DNA from 4 places in the Bacillus sp. PK6-026 genome. Region 1 is predicted to be linked to each of the others. Evidence: predicted binding sites of a transcription regulator. Region 1 holds the regulator's gene; each other region holds the start of a gene.
What was found. Region 1 encodes LexA, which represses DNA repair genes until DNA is damaged. Its sites were predicted from a motif close to CGAACATATGTTCG; they were not measured.

Region 1 (4,214 bases):
GCGGGCCTGTCGTCGCATCTACACCCGGAGTATGTCCGAATTCCGGATGTCCAGGCGTTTTGCTTCCCCATTGGCGGAAATTCTTGAGGTCTTCAATTGAAACGTCATATCCGCTTAAGTGAAGCATGCTGTACAGAAGCATTGATCCGTGTCCGGCGGACAGCACAAAACGGTCCCTGTTAAACCAATTCGGATTTTCAGGGCTGACATTCATCATTTTTGTCCAAAGCGCATAAGCCATCGGAGCAGTCCCCATCGGCATGCCGGGGTGACCGGATTTAGCTTTTTCAATCGCGTCTATGGAGAGTGTTCGTATTGTTGCGACAGATTTTAATTCAATCGTTTTCATTATGATCCCCTTCCTGTATGGACTCTACTTTCTTATCATAAATCTACCCATCGGTTTTCACAACCATTTCAGCTCAAAAGCAGTGAAAAATGACGAATCTTTGCCTTCATTTTAAATTGTAGTATATACAAAAAGGGAATACGATATCGGCGTATTCCCCAAATTAATGCAATCGGCGGTTTCTTTTTTCCTGTTTGAGCTTTTCAGGCGTCACATCATTACCTTCAGGATCAACAATCGTCACAGTTTTCAACGTGTTTTTCATAGACGCGCGGACGCCTTGAAGATATTCCTGGCGAAGCTTCTGCTGTTCTGCTTTTTCTTCGTCTGTTAAAGATCCGCTCTTTGCTTTTTTGGCAAGCTCGTTAATTCTGGCTATTTTTTCATTAGAAATCATAAGATACTCCTTTGATTCGGTATATATCCATCATACTACTAAATCCGCTTTCGTTTGACAACAGATTAGTCTGCAAGGCCGTCCTTATACTCCTGGTAGCGACGGTGAACGGTTGCTTTTGAAATGCTGTATCCGAACCCTCTCAACACGGCTGCAATCTCCGCAAACGTCAGCTTGTTCTCCCTGAGCCTGACGATTTCTGAAAGAGGCGCTTCGATCCGCTCTCTCCCGCCGCCTTCATTGCGGTGTTTCAGATTCCTCTCCGGGCGGTAGCCGTTTTCGACCGCCTTCTTCATTCCCCGCTTAATCTTCAGGTTATGTATTTTCCGCTGGTATTCTTCGACAACGCCGACAATCTCCAAAACCATCGAATCCGCTTCGGAAAGCTCAAGCTTTCCCCGGTGAGCCAGCGTGTAGATTTGAACGCCTTCTTTATATAAACAGTGAAGAAGGGCAATTTTGGCATTCCCTCTTCCAAGCCGCGTATCATCCTGTATTAAAACCGCGTCAATGTCTGATGTTTTGATTTCCTCGAGCAGATCGAAGACGCCGTCGCGGTCCATCTCATATCCGCTCGCCTGTTCGGAAATGACGTTCACGACGTTCATCCCGTGCTCAGCGGCAAGCGACTGGAGCTCTTCAGCCTGCCGTTTTAATGAGGTTTCCTGCTGCTCCTTCGCAGTGCTTACCCTGGTGTAAATAATCGCATTCATGGAAATCCCCTCAATCATTTATTCTACAACTGCAAGCTGATATTGATCGGAGTGCTGTTTGGCTACCGGCAGGACCAAAACATCGCCCGGTTTAATAACGGATGTCGGCAGATTGTTTTTATCGGCGACCCATTCGATGAATTTTTGTTTGTCAGCGGGTTTTCCGCCTTTGATCCGGTCGGCCAGCTCCCACAATGTATCGCCTTCCTGCACTTCTATTTTAACATATTGCTTTCTTTCTTCGATTTTACCGGCAAAAGACACAAACAGAATACAGCAGCTGATCACAGCAGTAAACAGACTGACAAAAATCAATGATTCTCTTTTCATATCCATCACCCCAGAATGTTTGTTCGGTTTTATGATTTCAGTATACATACGAACAAATGTTTCTGTCAATCGTTTTTTTCGAACCTATGTTTGTACTCAAAGGAAAAACATGCTATAATCTAGCTAAAATCGACGTTTTGAGGTGCAAAAAATGACGAAGCTATCAAAAAGACAACTTGATATTTTGCGTTTCATTAAAGAAGAAGTGAAACGCAAAGGCTATCCGCCTTCCGTCAGGGAGATCGGAGAAGCGGTCGGCCTGGCGTCAAGTTCAACGGTCCACGGCCACTTGGCAAGGCTTGAAACGAAGGGATTGATCAGAAGGGATCCGACGAAGCCGAGAGCGATCGAAATTCTCGATACAGAGGAAGAAATTCACATTCCGAAAAACCAGGTTGTCAATGTCCCGGTCATCGGAAAGGTGACGGCCGGTACGCCGATTACCGCAGTCGAAAACATTGAGGAATACTTTCCACTTCCAGACCGCCTGGCGCCGCCGGATGAGCATGTCTTTATGCTGGAGATCATGGGCGAAAGCATGATCGATGCCGGAATTCTTGATCAGGATTATGTGATAGTCAAACAGCAGAACACCGCAAACAACGGAGATATCGTCGTTGCGATGACCGAAGACGACGAAGCGACTGTTAAGCGGTTTTTCAAGGAAGAAACCCATATCCGCCTTCAGCCGGAAAACCCGACGATGGAACCGATCATCCTCCAGAATGTGACGATTCTCGGAAAAGTCATTGGCGTATTCCGCACGGTTCATTAAAAAACGGACTCATCAGCAAAACCGCCGGTCGGCGGTTTTTTTTACACGAAAAAACAGGCTCACATCCATACGGAAATGAAGGATGCGAGCCTGAAACAGAGGGATTGATCATATGCTTACATTACCATTATCCCCCAAACGAGTTTTCCTGTCAACAAAAATGTTTCCTAGAGGAAACATTTTTCGTTGTCTCCCTATTATCGAACGATAAACAAAATTCTCGTCCCGTCAGCGTAACCGCTCAGCCTGTTCCCGACCCAGGAGCCGGCTCCGCGGTTATCCGATGAGCTGACATATCTGACCGACGCTCCTTTTCCCCCTTCTTCACACATGGCCATCGGCCATTCGTCACGGTCAAAGCCCGGCTTAGTCGGAATCCCCTTTAATGATTCCTGACGGCGCTTATCCGCTCCAGATCTTTCAATTGTGCAGACATCTGAATGGCCCGCTTTGATCGCATCGCTTATATGAGCACCGGTTTCAGGATAGCGCGATGCCGGAAAATACAATACGTCATCATACCTTGCAACGCCTTCGGCATGCTGAGGAGAATATGCAGCCCCTCCCGAAAGCCCAAGCAGCACCAATGCGGAAAACAGCAGATGAATCGCCCATTTTTTGATCATGACAAAAACAACCTCCTCTTGTATATGCTGGTGTCACTAACAGATTAAGAGAGAATTGTTTTTGCTTTTCGGGCTCTTTGTGAAAAAGACGTTTAGATTGTGTAAATAAACGTAAGTTAAATACTCGGGTCATACCCGTGAAAAACTGCATGTACTTTTTGCGTCCGCTCTAAACGTATACACGGCTGCCGTCAGGAAACATGCGGCTGCCGGATAGCAAATTTTTTCATCGTTGTATTTTTTAAAAATGATTCATTCACACAACAAAAAAACAGGCGGAAAATCCGCCTGTTTATACGGCAACTTCAAATGTCAGCTTGTCGCCGTGCTTATAGTCAATTAATTTAAAATCATCGATTGTAAAGTCATAAAAGTTTTTGATGTCCGGGTTGATCCACAGCTTCGGCGCTTCATATTGCTCGCGTTTCATCTGAATGTTTAAATTATCGATGTGACGGGTATAGATGTGACAGTCGCCGATATTGAAGATGTATTCGCCCAGCTCATAACCGAGGACTTGGGCGATCATGCGCTGCAAGACGTTATATTGGAACACATTGAACGGGTTGCCAAGCGCCATGTCATTGCTTCTCGCTCTTACTTCCAAAGAGAGCTTTCCTTCTTTCACATACCATTGCGTCTCATAGACGCAGGGCGTCAAAGCCATGCCGTCCAAGTCATCGGGATTCCACAGCATGGTCAAATGCCTGCGTGAAGACGGATTATGCTTTAACTGATGGAGCAAATAATCCACTTGATCGGCTTTCTGCCCGTTAACCGTTCTGTTTTTCTTCGCTAATTGATAGCCGTAGGCTGCTCCGATTGTGCCGTCTTCAAGCCGCCATTGATCCCAAATACGAACCCCCATATCGTTCAGAACTTGGACATCATTGGATTTCAGCTGCCAGATCCAAAGCAGCTCTTTGATGGCCGTTTTCCACGCCACCTTCTTCGTCGTCAAAATCGGCACTTCCGAATTGTCAAACCGCATTTTTTCGCTCATGATGCTCAGCGTATGAGCCGG
Region 2 (4,214 bases), 530 kb from region 1:
GTATTCAATCTCAATGATATCCTCCATCTTTAAAATGCATATTTCATCCGCCCGGCTTACGATCCGCAGCTCCCTTTTCAGGGCGTCGGCATAGTGAATCCGGCCGGCCAGTGTTTTCACTTCCCCCTGCCGATAATAGGCAAATTGCAACATTCTGTTTTCTGCCATCGCTTCACAAATGATTTCATTAAATTCTTCATATTTTTGTTCATCCAGGATCGGTTTTTTGAGTTTTTGAAGGCTTTCATGATATTCCCTGAGCAATTCCACGTGCTCAGGCAGCATCATGGAAACCCATTTGATACTGCCTCTGTCGCGAAGCATAAATGATTCTCCTTTCTATGCCTGATGGCCTCCGACCAATTTTGACCGCAGCCGGGCCGTCCCGGCGTTTGTATAGGAAACAGCCCGCAAAAGCGCTGTTGATCCGTGCCGTTCTCTGATGCCGTCCATCACGTACCCGAGCTGCCGCTTCTTTTCCTGATCGGGACGAAAAAGATCAAGCTGCATATTGGTGTCGTCTTGAATATTGGACAAAGAGACGGAAATTTTCCGAACCGTTTTGCCGGCATAAAACCGCTCGAACAATGCCAGACATGTATGGTAGAGATCAAGGGTGACATTTGAAGGGCTTTCCATTGTTTTTGAACGGTAAAACCCGCCGCCAAGCTCATCGCGGCTGTATTCGACGCCAAGACTGACGGTCCGGCCGGCCTGGCGGTGGGCGCGCGCCCTTTTGGCCACTTCTTCACACATTTCAAGAATGACATGCTTGACTTCCTCCGGATTCGGGTAATCGCGAAGCAAAATCTGGCTTTTTCCATAGCTGACCTGCCCCTCCAAGAGCGGCGCTCCGATCGCTGAAAGGTCGATGCCCCAAGCGTGATAATAGAGCTGGTTTCCCATCACCCCGAATGTTTTCTCAAGCCGCTTGAGATCATAGTGAGCCAGCTGACCGACTGTAAAAATCCCCATCCGGTTTAACGTCTTTTCCAGCCTGGAGCCGATTCCCCACATGCGGTGCAGCGGAGACAGCGGCCACAGCTTCGTTTTCACGTCTTCGTAGCCCCAAACGGCCACTCCGTCTGCTGATTTTTTCGCTTCAAGGTCAAGGCACAGCTTTGCCATCAGCAGATTCGGTCCGATTCCGACAGCACAGGGAAGGCCAAACTCCCTTTCCATATCATCTTGAATTTTCATCGCAATCGTTCGGGCGTCTCCCCACATGCTCTCAACACCGTCCACCTGAATAAAGCTTTCATCCACGCTGTACGTATGAATGGCATCAGGCGGCACATAGCGGCAGAACAGCCGGGTGAGCTCTGTAGAAACACGGACAAACAGCCCCATCTTTGGATTGACCAGCTTGATGCGCGGATCATCCGGCAGCTGATAAAGCCTTGTTCCCGTTTGCACGCCGAACTCTCTTTTCAGAGCCGGAGAAGCAGCGAGAACGATGCTCCCCTGCCGCTCCGTGTTTCCGACAACCGCCAGCAGGCAAGTCATCGGATCAAGTCCGAGCAGGACTGCGGCACAGCTTGCATAAAAGCTCCGCATATCAACGCACAAAACCGAACGCGACGGATATTGACCGTAATCCATCTCTCTCCCTCCAAAAAGAACTGATGTTCGCACAATTAGTGTATGAATACTATACTCCGAATATACGTTCGATTTCCAGGCGTAATTTTATCCAAAGAAAATCCTGGCTGAAAGCAACAAAAAACACCTTCTTTGGAAAGAAGGTGACATGGCGGATCATTCCAGTTCGGAATGCTGCCGCATCCGGTTTAATGGCTCAAATTGAAAGCTCCCTTGAGAACCTCGTTTTTTCCTAGTAAGATAAAAGAAAAAGCGCTCCTAAAGGAGAAAGACAAATGGATGAGAAACTGATTGAAAAAATGCTCGGACAGGCGCTGAAGCAGTACGGACGCAATGTTGCAACCGATCCGCTCAGCCCCGGCGAAAAAGAAATCCTGAAGCTGGCTTTGCAGGAAAGGCGGATCGAGGAACCGAATGAGGGGCTGCATGCCCATATCGAAGATGTCATCTATGATTATGTCACAAATCAAGGCTTGTTCTCCTTTTGATCACCCAGCATATAGAAATTCCTCTATTCACCGCCATTTGTTTCATGTATGATAAACAAATAAAAACGTAACGGAGAGTTTATCATGAAACAAAAATGGCAGAACATCCACCCGCTCAGCTGGACCATTATTGTCGGAACCATTTTCGGACGTATGGGCACAGCCATGAGCATCCCTTTTTTAGCAATTTATTTGACACAAGTGAAAGGCGCCTCTTCCGGCTTTGCCGGCGCCGTTATTGCAGCGAGCTCTCTGATCGGAATTGCGGCAAGCTTTTACGGCGGGTACTTATCAGACAGGTTCGGCCGGAAAACCATCATGCTCGTTTCGATTTTCGGCTGGACATTCGTGTTCGCCGGTTTCGCGCTCGCCGATCATGTCTGGACATTCTTTGTCATGAATGCCTTAAACGGATTATGCCGCGCTTTGTTTGAACCGACTTCAAGAGCGCTGCTTTCAGACGTATCCAAACCCGAAACGCGCCTTTTCGTCTTTAATCTCCGCTATACCGCGATCAACCTCGGCGTCGTCTTTGGTCCGCTTTTAGGCCTGTACCTCGGATCTTCGAAAACGACGCTGCCGTTTTTCATTGCGGCTTTCATTTATTTTATTTATGCGGCGGTGCTGGTCATTCAGTTTAAACACCACACCGTACCGGCAACTGAGCGGAATAAGCGTATAAAAGTGCGGGACGCGCTGGAGGTGACAAAAAAAGACCGGGTATTTACGATTACACTAATCGGTTCGATTCTTTGTTTATTCGGGTATTCCCACTTCACATCCACGCTCGCACAATACATGGCGGCCAGCCCGTTCATCGAAGACGGGACGAAAGTGTTCGGTATGATGCTGACGCTGAATGCCTTGGCCGTGCTTGTCGTACAGTACCCGATCGTACATATCGCCAAACGGTTTTCACCGATTTTATCGCTGATTGCCGGAAATGTGCTGATTAGCGGAAGCCTGTTCAGCCTCTCGTTTTTCCACGATCTATGGTCCATCGTCTTGATCATTATCGTGTTTACGATCGGGGAAGTGCTTCTCTTTTCGATGATGGATTTACTGGTCGACCGGATTGCCCGGCCTGAGCTGAAAGGCACTTACTTCGGGGCTATAGGCTTCACCCAGCTGGGAAGCGTGATCGGCCCTTGGGCGGGGGGAATGCTGCTGGACGCCTTTGGAGCGGAAAAGCCGTTTTTCACTTTTGCAATCCTGTCTGCTGTCACTATTTGCGGCGTTCCTTTCCTGGTGGCAGCCTTCCGGAAGCTCAAAATAGATGAAGCAAAAGTCAAATTAAGTTCGAAAAAAACGATGCAGCATTAATTGAAAACAGGCCGGCTCGGTCAAAGGCCGGCCTTCCGGCGTACGCCCGCCTCAAGGCGCCGCAAGTTCGACTTTGATGCGGTCGGGATCTTCGGTATATAAGGCATAATGCCCGCTTCCGCCGGCAAACGGATGTCTGTCTTCATATAAAATGCGGCATCCCCGCTCCCTCAGTTTCATTGTCATTTCGTCGACCTGTTCTTTGGATGCCGCGTAAAAAGCAAGATGGTTTAAACCGACGCGGCACCTGTGATAACCTGCTTTGACAAACTGCTCTTTCGCCTGCACAAGCACGAGATAGGCGCCGTTTGCTTTCCAGCTGATCCCGTCTTCCCATTGTTGAAAAACCTCATAGCCGAGCTCTCCGAGAAACCAGCCCCAAAAGCGCTTCGACACTTCCAAATCTGAAACATACAGTTCAATATGATGGATCATGCAAGCCTCCTCTTCTACACCCGTCTGACGAGAATCTCTTCCACCTTGTGGCCTTCGCCTTTTCTCAAGATTAAATCAGACCGGAATTTTGTAGGCAGAATGTTCTCATACAAATTCGGACGGTTGACGGTCTCCCATATTGACTTTGCCATATGGTCCGCTTCTTCGTCCGCAAGGTCTTTGAATTTATGGAAATAAGAACTCGGATCTTGAAATGCCGTCTCTCTGAGCATGCGAAAGCGTTCAAGATACCATTTGATAATGAGGTCTTCTTCGGCATCCACATAAATTGAGAAGTCAAAAAAATCGGAAACGAAAACCCGCGGTTTTGTCCGGTCGTCTTCGATCGTCGGTGTCTGCAGCACA
Region 3 (4,214 bases), 180 kb from region 1:
TCCCCGTCAATGTTTCCAATGTACGGATATTACGTCCTTCACGTCCGATAATGCGGCCTTTCATCTCATCATTTGGAAGGTTGACAACTGAAACCGTCGTCTCGGCCACATGATCTGCCGCACAGCGCTGTAAAGCCAATGAAAGAATATTTTTCGCTTTTTTATCAGCCTCTTCTTTCGCTCGATTTTCACTTTCTTTCGTCATGATCGCGATGTCATGGGAAAGCTCGTTTTCAACCCGTTCCAGAATGATTTGCTTCGCTTCATCTCGCGTCAGACTTGAAATACGCTCCAACTCTGACTGCTGCATACGAATCATTTCATCCACTTTGCTTTCCATCTCTTCAATATGTTGTTGTCGTTCATTCAGAGAATGATCTTTCTTCTCCAACATCGCTTCCCGTTTATCTAATGATTCATCTTTTCGGTCAAGGTTCTCTTCCTTTTGAAGTAAACGGTTTTCTTGTTTTTGAAGCTCATTTCGTCTTTCACGAACTTCTTGTTCAGCTTCTATCCGAAGCGTATGAATCTCGTCCTTTGCTTCAAGAAGGGCTTCTTTTTTCAACGCTTCAGCATCCCGCTTTGCGTCTCCAAGAATTTGTTCGGCTGCATTTCGCGCACCTGAAATTTTTGCTTCGGCAATGATTTTACGAACATAGTAGCCAACAACTAAACAGAATAGGCTCAGCAAAATGGAGATGAGAATTGCTAAAGGATTCATAACTTTCACCTCCTCTTGCTATGAACTTGTCTTGCTAAAAGTAAGTGTCGGCATGTACATTGTACTTCTTCTCAACATACAGAACCTTCACAGGGAGTGAAGCGGCTTCACAGCCCTTGTCAAGTTTAAATGTTTATCAATCATGTTAAGAAAAACAAGTGATACAATTTCATTGTAATTGTGTGGGAAATACTTGTCAAGCTTACGGTCTTAACGTTTCCGGATTAAACGCCTTTTCAAACGGCGCGGATGAAGGTGATGGACAAAGGAGCTGCGTCTGAATGCGCAGATGAAAGGAAAAGGCTGCCGATCGGGCCGGCAGCCTTTCACATGTTTCATGATTAAAATTCGAGTTCTTCTTGAGCTTGGGCCTCGTCTTCCTGAGCAGGAGCAACGCCTCCAGTGTCCAAACCGTAGTGCTCCCGGATCTGTTCTTGAATCATCAAAAGGATGTCCTTGTTTTCTTTCAGGAACTGTTTGGCATTTTCACGGCCTTGTCCAAGACGTTCCTCCTGATAAGAGTACCATGCACCGCTCTTCTGAACGATGTCAAGCTCTGTTCCGAGATCGATGATTTCCCCTTCTTTTGAAATCCCTTCCCCGTACATAATGTCCACTTCGGCAGTCCGGAATGGAGGGGCCACTTTGTTTTTCACGACTTTGATTTTCGTCTTGTTCCCCATGACATCGTTGCCTTGTTTCAGCTGCTCTGCGCGGCGCACTTCAAGGCGGACAGAAGAGTAGAATTTCAGCGCTCTTCCGCCTGGCGTCGTCTCAGGATTTCCAAACATGACGCCGACTTTTTCACGAATCTGGTTAATAAAGATCGCGATGGTCTTCGATTTATTGATCGCTCCGGAAAGCTTACGAAGCGCTTGAGACATCAGTCTGGCCTGCAAACCGACGTGGGAATCCCCCATATCTCCTTCGATTTCAGCTTTCGGCACAAGCGCTGCCACAGAGTCGATGACAACGATATCCACCGCTCCGCTTCTGACAAGAGCTTCGGCGATTTCAAGCGCCTGCTCGCCCGTATCAGGCTGTGACAGCAAAAGCTCATCAATGTTGACGCCCAGCTTTTGTGCATAGACGGGGTCGAGCGCGTGCTCGGCGTCGATGAACGCCGCCTGTCCGCCCTGCTGCTGAACTTCGGCAATCGCATGAAGCGCCACCGTCGTTTTACCGGAGCTTTCAGGCCCGTATACTTCAATAATCCGGCCGCGCGGGTATCCGCCCACTCCAAGAGCCGTGTCGAGCGCTAATGAACCGCTCGGAACTGTTGAAATTCTCGTTTCAGTTTGTTCGCCGAGTTTCATAATCGAACCTTTACCAAACTGCTTTTCTATTTGTTTAAGCGCCATATCTAAGGCTGCCTGACGATCACTCATTCTATTTTCCTCCTTTATCACTTCCGCTATATCTACTATACCTTGTTTGCGCGGATTTGCCAAGAAAAAAGCGAACGCATATTCGATTTTTTTAAGAGGAAAAAATCGATCTCCTAAAATGGAATGACTTTTTTCATAAGAAAGATATACCGAAAATCCGGTTTCCGCTTATTTTTCCATCATTTTCAGCAACAGATGGCAGCCGTATTTGGCAGAACGCTTTCGCACCGCAGATCTGGATCCGGCGAACTGAAATTCGAACGCTTCTTCAGCCTGGTCCTTCACGGAGATGCCGATAAACACCTTTCCTGCCGGATGGCCTTCTTGCGTATTCGGCCCGGCTACTCCAGTAAAGCTGATGCCGATATCGCTTCCTGTTTTGACTCTGATGCCTGCGGCGAGTTCTTTTGCGCATTGCGCGCTGACCGCACCGTAGCGCTGCAGCGTGTCTTCAGCAACGCCGGCCGCTGAAACTTTCAATTCGTTTGTGTAGCAGACGGCACCGCCTTTGAAATATTCGGAAGCGCCGCTCATTTCCGTCAGCCAGGTGGAAAAAAGCCCGCCTGTAAAGCTTTCCGCAGCGGCCAAGGTCATTCCCTTGCTCCTGCATGCTTTCGCAAGCTCTTCTGCAAGAGATGTATCATCATACCCGTAAAAGAACTCTCCGACCCGCTCCAGGATGAGGTCTTCCGTTTCTTTTAACAAGCGGTTTGTCTCCTTCGGATCCGCATGCTTTGCCGTGAGCCTGAGCGTGACTTCCCCGTCGGCCGCAAGCGGGGCGATTGTCGGATTAGTCTGCGCATCGATGAGATCTTCCAAATCGGTTTCAAGCTGGGATTCTCCGATGCCGAAGAACCGCAGCACCCTTGACACGATCTTTTCCTTCGAGCCGAGCTTTTCCAAAATCAGCGGCTTCGCTTCGTTTTCAAACATCGGCTCCAGCTCTTTCGGAGGTCCCGGCAAGAGCATATAAAAGCGCGATTCATGCTCAAGCAGCATTCCCGGAGCCATCCCGAAGCGGTTCGGCAGAACATCGGATCCTTCGAGGATCAACGCCTGTTTGCGGTTGTTCGGCGACATCTCCCGGTTCGTTTTTCTGAAGTAATCCTGAATCGATTCGAAGGCTTCATCGTCGAGCTTAAGAGGGCGCCCGACAACTTCAGCGATCGTTTCTTTTGTCAAATCGTCTTTCGTCGGTCCGAGGCCTCCCGAAAAAATGATGAAGTCAGACCTTTTCTGAGCTGTCTGAATGACTTGTTTAAGGCGTTCCGGGTTATCTCCCACCGCCGTGTGATAAAAGACGTTAATGCCGATTTCGGCCAAATGCCTGCTGATAAACTGAGCATTTGTATTAGCGATTTGTCCGAGCAGAAGCTCAGAACCGACAGCGATAATTTCCGCTTTTCTTTCCAACTTCATTGTTTCCACTTCCCCACGTTTAGTTCGATGTTTTTAAAGCATCCCAGTTTTTAGCGAAATAATCCCATCCTGATACGACTGTGAAAAAGACAGCCACCCATAAAGCAAGCGATCCGAACGGGAAGGATACAAGCTCAAATGGAAGATTGTGAAGCAAAAGAGCAGAGATGGCGATGATCTGAGCCCATGTTTTCACTTTTCCAAGCATGTTGGCCGCGACGACTTCCCCTGTTCCCGCAAGGACGAGCCGCAGTCCCGTTACGGCAAATTCCCGGCTGATAATGACAATGGCCATCCAGGCCGGAGCAAGATGGTAATGCACCAGAATAATTAAAGCGGAAGACACGAGCAGCTTGTCTGCAAGCGGGTCAAGAAATTTTCCAAAGTTTGTTACAAGGTTCAGCTTTCTCGCGTAATAGCCGTCAACCCAATCGGTGACAGAAGCAAAAATAAACAACAGTGCGCCGATCAAATGGGTGACCGGAATCGACTCGCTGCCGAAGGAGACAGCCCCCCACTGAAACGGCACAAGCATGATGACCATAAAAACAGGAATTAATGCGATTCTAGAAAGCGTGATTTTATTCGGTAGATTAAACATAAAGGTTCCTCCAGATATGTATGTTTTCCTAATGATGATGAACGCAAGAAAAAGTCATCTGTGCAATTAAGATGACTTTTCCTCC
Region 4 (4,214 bases), 970 kb from region 1:
TTTTACAAAAATATCGCCGGGGAGCCTGCCGATGACTTGCATGAATAAACCGATGCCAAAAATGACGGCGCCCAGCACCATTAAAATCTTTGGAAATTCAGTCACGGTTCGGAACCTCCATTTTAAAGTGGCTGTATACATCAGGGGTTACGATGCGCCCCCGCGGCGTTCTTTGAATAAAACCGATTTGAAGAAGATACGGCTCATACACATCCTCGATCGTGTGAGACTCCTCACCGATGGTAGCCGAAATCGTATCAATGCCGACTGGACCGCCGCCAAATTTTTCGATCATGCCCATTAAAAGCTTGCGGTCGATATGATCAAGCCCGAGTTTATCAACCTGGAGGCGTTCCAGCGCATCCACCGCCACTTCCTCCGTGATGGAGCTGTTTCCAAGCACCTGGGCAAAATCTCTGACCCTCCTCAAAAGCCTGTTGGCAATCCGCGGCGTCCCTCTTGACCGTCTCGCGATTTCGAGAGCCGAGAGCGAATCGATGTCAACCTCAAACAGCTCCGCCGTTCTGATCACGATGTCTGAAAGCTCGTCACGCGTGTAATACTCAAGCCTTGACAGAACGCCGAACCTGTCCCTGAGAGGCGCGGTTAAAAGCCCGACCCTTGTGGTCGCGCCGACAAGGGTAAAAGGAGGAAGATCGAGCCTCACAGAACGCGCCGACGGCCCTTTGCCGATCACGATATCAAGGCAGAAATCTTCCATCGCAGGATACAGCACCTCTTCGATCGAACGGTGCAGACGGTGGATCTCGTCAATAAATAAAACGTCACCTGGCTCCAGAGCCGTTAATATCGCCGCCAAATCGCCGGGGCGCTCGATCGCCGGACCTGACGTCGTTCTGAGATTGACTCCCATTTCGTTGGCGATGATCGCAGCGAGCGTCGTTTTTCCCAATCCCGGCGGCCCGTACAACAAGACATGGTCAAGCGTTTCTTCCCGCATTTTCGCAGCTTCAATGAATACCTTGAGGTTGTCTTTCACTTTTTCCTGGCCGATATACTGAGCCAGTCTTTGCGGACGCAGACTTTGCTCGATCGCTGATTCATGGTTGTCTAGTTCACTTGATACAAGCCGCTCATCCATGATATCACCTTACTTTAACAATTTTTGCAATGCTTTTTTAACGTATTGATCCGTCGAAAGCGCCTCTTCCTTTTTCAAATGAGGCTGGACTTTTTTAATTTCCCGGTCGGAATAGCCGAGCGCTCTTAATGCTTCAAGCGCCTCCTCAAGAGCCGTTTCCGCTTCATGAATTTGCTCCCGCTCTTCATGGTTAAACAGATCGGCCGCGATTTCAGGAACGGCGTCCGCGAGCTTCCCTTTCAGATCAAGAATGATCTGCCTTGCCGTTTTTTTGCCTACGCCGGGGAACTTGACGAGAAACGCTTCATCCTCATTCTCGATCGCTTCAATCACCGCTCCCGGATCGCCGGAAGCGAGGATCGCAAGCGCTCCTTTCGGGCCGATTCCCGTAACATTCAGCATTTTCGTAAACAGCATTTTTTCTTCCCTTGTCGAAAAGCCGTACAGCGCATTCGTATCTTCTCTTACATAATGGTATGTATAGATTGTTTCGTTGCTGTTTTTCTTATAAATAAACGGATTTGGCGTAAAGATCTGATAGCCGATCCCGCCGTTTTCAATGACAATATATTGGGGCGATACATAATCAATCGTCCCTTTTACGAATTCGATCAACGTTCATTCACCTCTTTGACTGCTCTTCATTGTAACACAAAACAGGCAAAGCTAGAATGAAAAAGTTAACATATGTTCGCTAAAAATGGCTTCTGTCTGCAGCTGAAAAAAGACATAACAGCGTCATGTCTTCATATCTTTTACATGATGTTGGCTTCTGGATGATTTTACGGCTTCAATGACATGTTCAAATTCCTTTTTCGTGCGGTATGGGATCCCTTTGCGCAAATCATCCACCATCCGGCTTTCCAGGCGCTTTATATCAATCTGAAAAAACGATTGAATCGGCTCTGATAATATGCCCGGGCGGCCGTGAAAAGTCGAAATCACGCCGTCTTCCGTCACTCCGATATAACCGTTTGTTTTGCTGAGGGGAGAAATGTCGTCCACTTGTTTGCGAAACAGAATAAACCCCTTTTTCTGATCGATGAGCTGCCACCCTTTATAAGCAGCTTTAAAGTCTTCCAGTGTTCGAGCGGCCTCTACTTTATTTTCGATTCCAACGTCCCCGTCCAGATAAACCTTTTCAAGCTGGATTTGAACTTTAGCCGGCTTTTCGGCCAGGGCCTCCAGGTGAAAGCTGAGCGCGGCCAGCAGACTTCCAATAAGCAATAAACCGATTTTGAACTTGCTTTGGCTGTTCATCAATATCACCTTCTTTTTTGCCTTAACGATCATATCCATAGTTTGACCAACGCTTTTAAAAATTAATCTAAAAAAGCAATTAGATGACAACCGGTTTACGAATGTTACATTTTTAAACCAATATGAAGAACTCAAAAGCATTTAAGGTGCAAAACCCCTCGTTCTCATGTATAAACAACATTATAGAGAGTTTTTCGTTTGACCAGCCCTTAAAAAGAAGGTGAGTTCGGCGTGAAAAAGGCGCAAACCTATGCAGAGGCCGTAAAGTATAATACGAAAAAAAAGTTCAATAAACTTATCCAAAAACCCGATGACTTAGAGTTGATCGGGAAAGGCAGGAGCGCATACGTTTTTAAGCTGACTGAAGAGGGCAGGGAAATGGCTCTTAAAGTCTTTTTTCCCGAATTTAAGAACATTGCCGCAAGGGAAGCGGAGATTTACAAAAAGCTTTCTGATTCGAATTATTATCCTGATATATATGAAACAGGGCCATCATATATTTTAATGGAGTATATTAAAGGATACACTTTTTATGAGTGTTTAAACAAAGGCATTCCGATCGATGATGACATGATCTGCGAGGTCGACCGCGCATTGAACGATGCGAAGCGGAAAGGATTGAATCCATCCGATATCCACCTCAGAAACCTGATACTGACGCCGGCTGGGACAATCAAAGTCATCGATGTGGCCAGGTTTTTGCAGACGAAAGAATGCAGACAGTGGGATGACTTAAAAACAGCCTATCAAACCATTTATAAAAAAAGCCGTTTCCCGCAAAGGCTTCCTAAGCTGTGGATGGAATTGATCGCTTATCTTTATAAAAAAAACTGGCTTCAGAAACAATGGGCCGCCAGAAAAAACAAATTTCACCCCTAATTTGAAACTTAAAGAAGGCGCGTCCGTATATGAAATAACCCCATTAAAGTCAGGAAGGGAGAAACAGCTGTTGAAGAAAAAGAAGAAACGAAATGATGATAAATGGGATTATCTTTATCTCGTTGATTTGCTTGAGCCGTTGTTTTATGTGCTGAGGCTGGCAGTAAGAGGACTTGCAAAAATCATAAATTAAACACTCGGGCTTTCGGGTGTTTTTTTTGATGGCCGAGTGATAAGACAAATACAAAACCCCTTCATTTGAAGGGGTTGCTTTTTAATGCTCTTTCAAATTTGCGAGCGGTACTTCCTGCTCGTTCTCCGGCTGGCCGAGCGGAAAAATTCTTGCGGTTTCATTTTGTTCGTTGACATGCTGAATATAAATCGGCCTGCCGTTATAAGTAACATCAACCATGTCGGGTGATTCGACGATTTCCTGGGCACGATGCGTATTCATGCTGACACCCTCCTTTTGCTTTTACTCATAATGTGTACACCCGGCTGCTTTCGTATTCCTTTTGAGCCGGTTTTCTTTCAAGGAGGGGTGATCTTCAGGCTCCCGTAATCAATGAATCTTTACGTACAAAGGCAGATCCGTGTGTCCCATTTCACGCACATAAACAAACAGATTGCCTTTGTGATGAATTTCGTGTCCGATCGCTAGCTGCAGCAGCTGTTCGCCGGCTACTTTCCGTCCGAAGACGCCGGTCAAATCGACCTCACGATCCAATTCTTCATCCGTAAAAGATTCAAGCAGCTTTTTTGTTTTTTCTGTATACGTTTTGGCGAGCTCGCTCAGGCTTGACCCTGTTTCTTCCGGCTTCTTTTTAAAAGACTCTCCGTTTCCTTCTTTTGCCGCCGAAGCAAAGGCATAGAAAGATTGCAGCATATGCGTGACAAGTTCCTTCGCTGGCATCGACGTTTCAGTCGGTTTGTAATCGAGATGTTTTTCATCAATCTTTTGAATCAGTTCTTC

Region 2: M1D59_RS13030 (Y-family DNA polymerase) is a predicted target of LexA. The motif match lies at 1,660-1,673, and genes of this name have one in related genera.
Region 3: recA (recombinase RecA) is a predicted target of LexA. The motif match lies at 2,181-2,194, and genes of this name have one in related genera.
Region 4: ruvA (Holliday junction branch migration protein RuvA) is a predicted target of LexA. The motif match lies at 1,783-1,796, and genes of this name have one in related genera.

Annotation. Positions count from the first base shown of each region.
Region 1 is NZ_CP096418.1:2,008,196-2,012,409, reverse strand. It holds gene tkt (transketolase) at 1-349, opposite strand, end outside; gene M1D59_RS10425 (DUF896 domain-containing protein) at 513-746, opposite strand; gene M1D59_RS10420 (YneB family resolvase-like protein) at 812-1,459, opposite strand; gene yneA (cell division suppressor protein YneA) at 1,478-1,789, opposite strand; gene lexA (transcriptional repressor LexA) at 1,941-2,564, shown strand; gene M1D59_RS10405 (NucA/NucB deoxyribonuclease domain-containing protein) at 2,762-3,190, opposite strand; gene M1D59_RS10400 (thymidylate synthase) at 3,483-4,214, opposite strand, start outside.
Region 2 is NZ_CP096418.1:2,541,082-2,545,295, forward strand. It holds gene M1D59_RS13025 (YolD-like family protein) at 1-324, opposite strand, end outside; gene M1D59_RS13030 (Y-family DNA polymerase) at 340-1,602, opposite strand; gene M1D59_RS13035 (YqzH family protein) at 1,878-2,090, shown strand; gene M1D59_RS13040 (MDR family MFS transporter) at 2,175-3,413, shown strand; gene M1D59_RS13045 (VOC family protein) at 3,465-3,848, opposite strand; gene coaA (type I pantothenate kinase) at 3,863-4,214, opposite strand, start outside.
Region 3 is NZ_CP096418.1:1,823,362-1,827,575, reverse strand. It holds gene rny (ribonuclease Y) at 1-721, opposite strand, end outside; gene recA (recombinase RecA) at 1,063-2,109, opposite strand; gene M1D59_RS09275 (competence/damage-inducible protein A) at 2,278-3,528, opposite strand; gene pgsA (CDP-diacylglycerol--glycerol-3-phosphate 3-phosphatidyltransferase) at 3,548-4,129, opposite strand; gene M1D59_RS09265 (helix-turn-helix domain-containing protein) at 4,196-4,214, opposite strand, start outside.
Region 4 is NZ_CP096418.1:2,977,608-2,981,821, forward strand. It holds gene M1D59_RS15145 (DUF2905 domain-containing protein) at 1-105, opposite strand, end outside; gene ruvB (Holliday junction branch migration DNA helicase RuvB) at 98-1,102, opposite strand; gene ruvA (Holliday junction branch migration protein RuvA) at 1,112-1,717, opposite strand; gene M1D59_RS15160 (BofC C-terminal domain-containing protein) at 1,841-2,362, opposite strand; gene M1D59_RS15165 (protein kinase family protein) at 2,594-3,241, shown strand; gene M1D59_RS15170 (hypothetical protein) at 3,312-3,434, shown strand; gene M1D59_RS15175 (small acid-soluble spore protein H) at 3,516-3,695, opposite strand; gene M1D59_RS15180 (DinB family protein) at 3,804-4,214, opposite strand, start outside.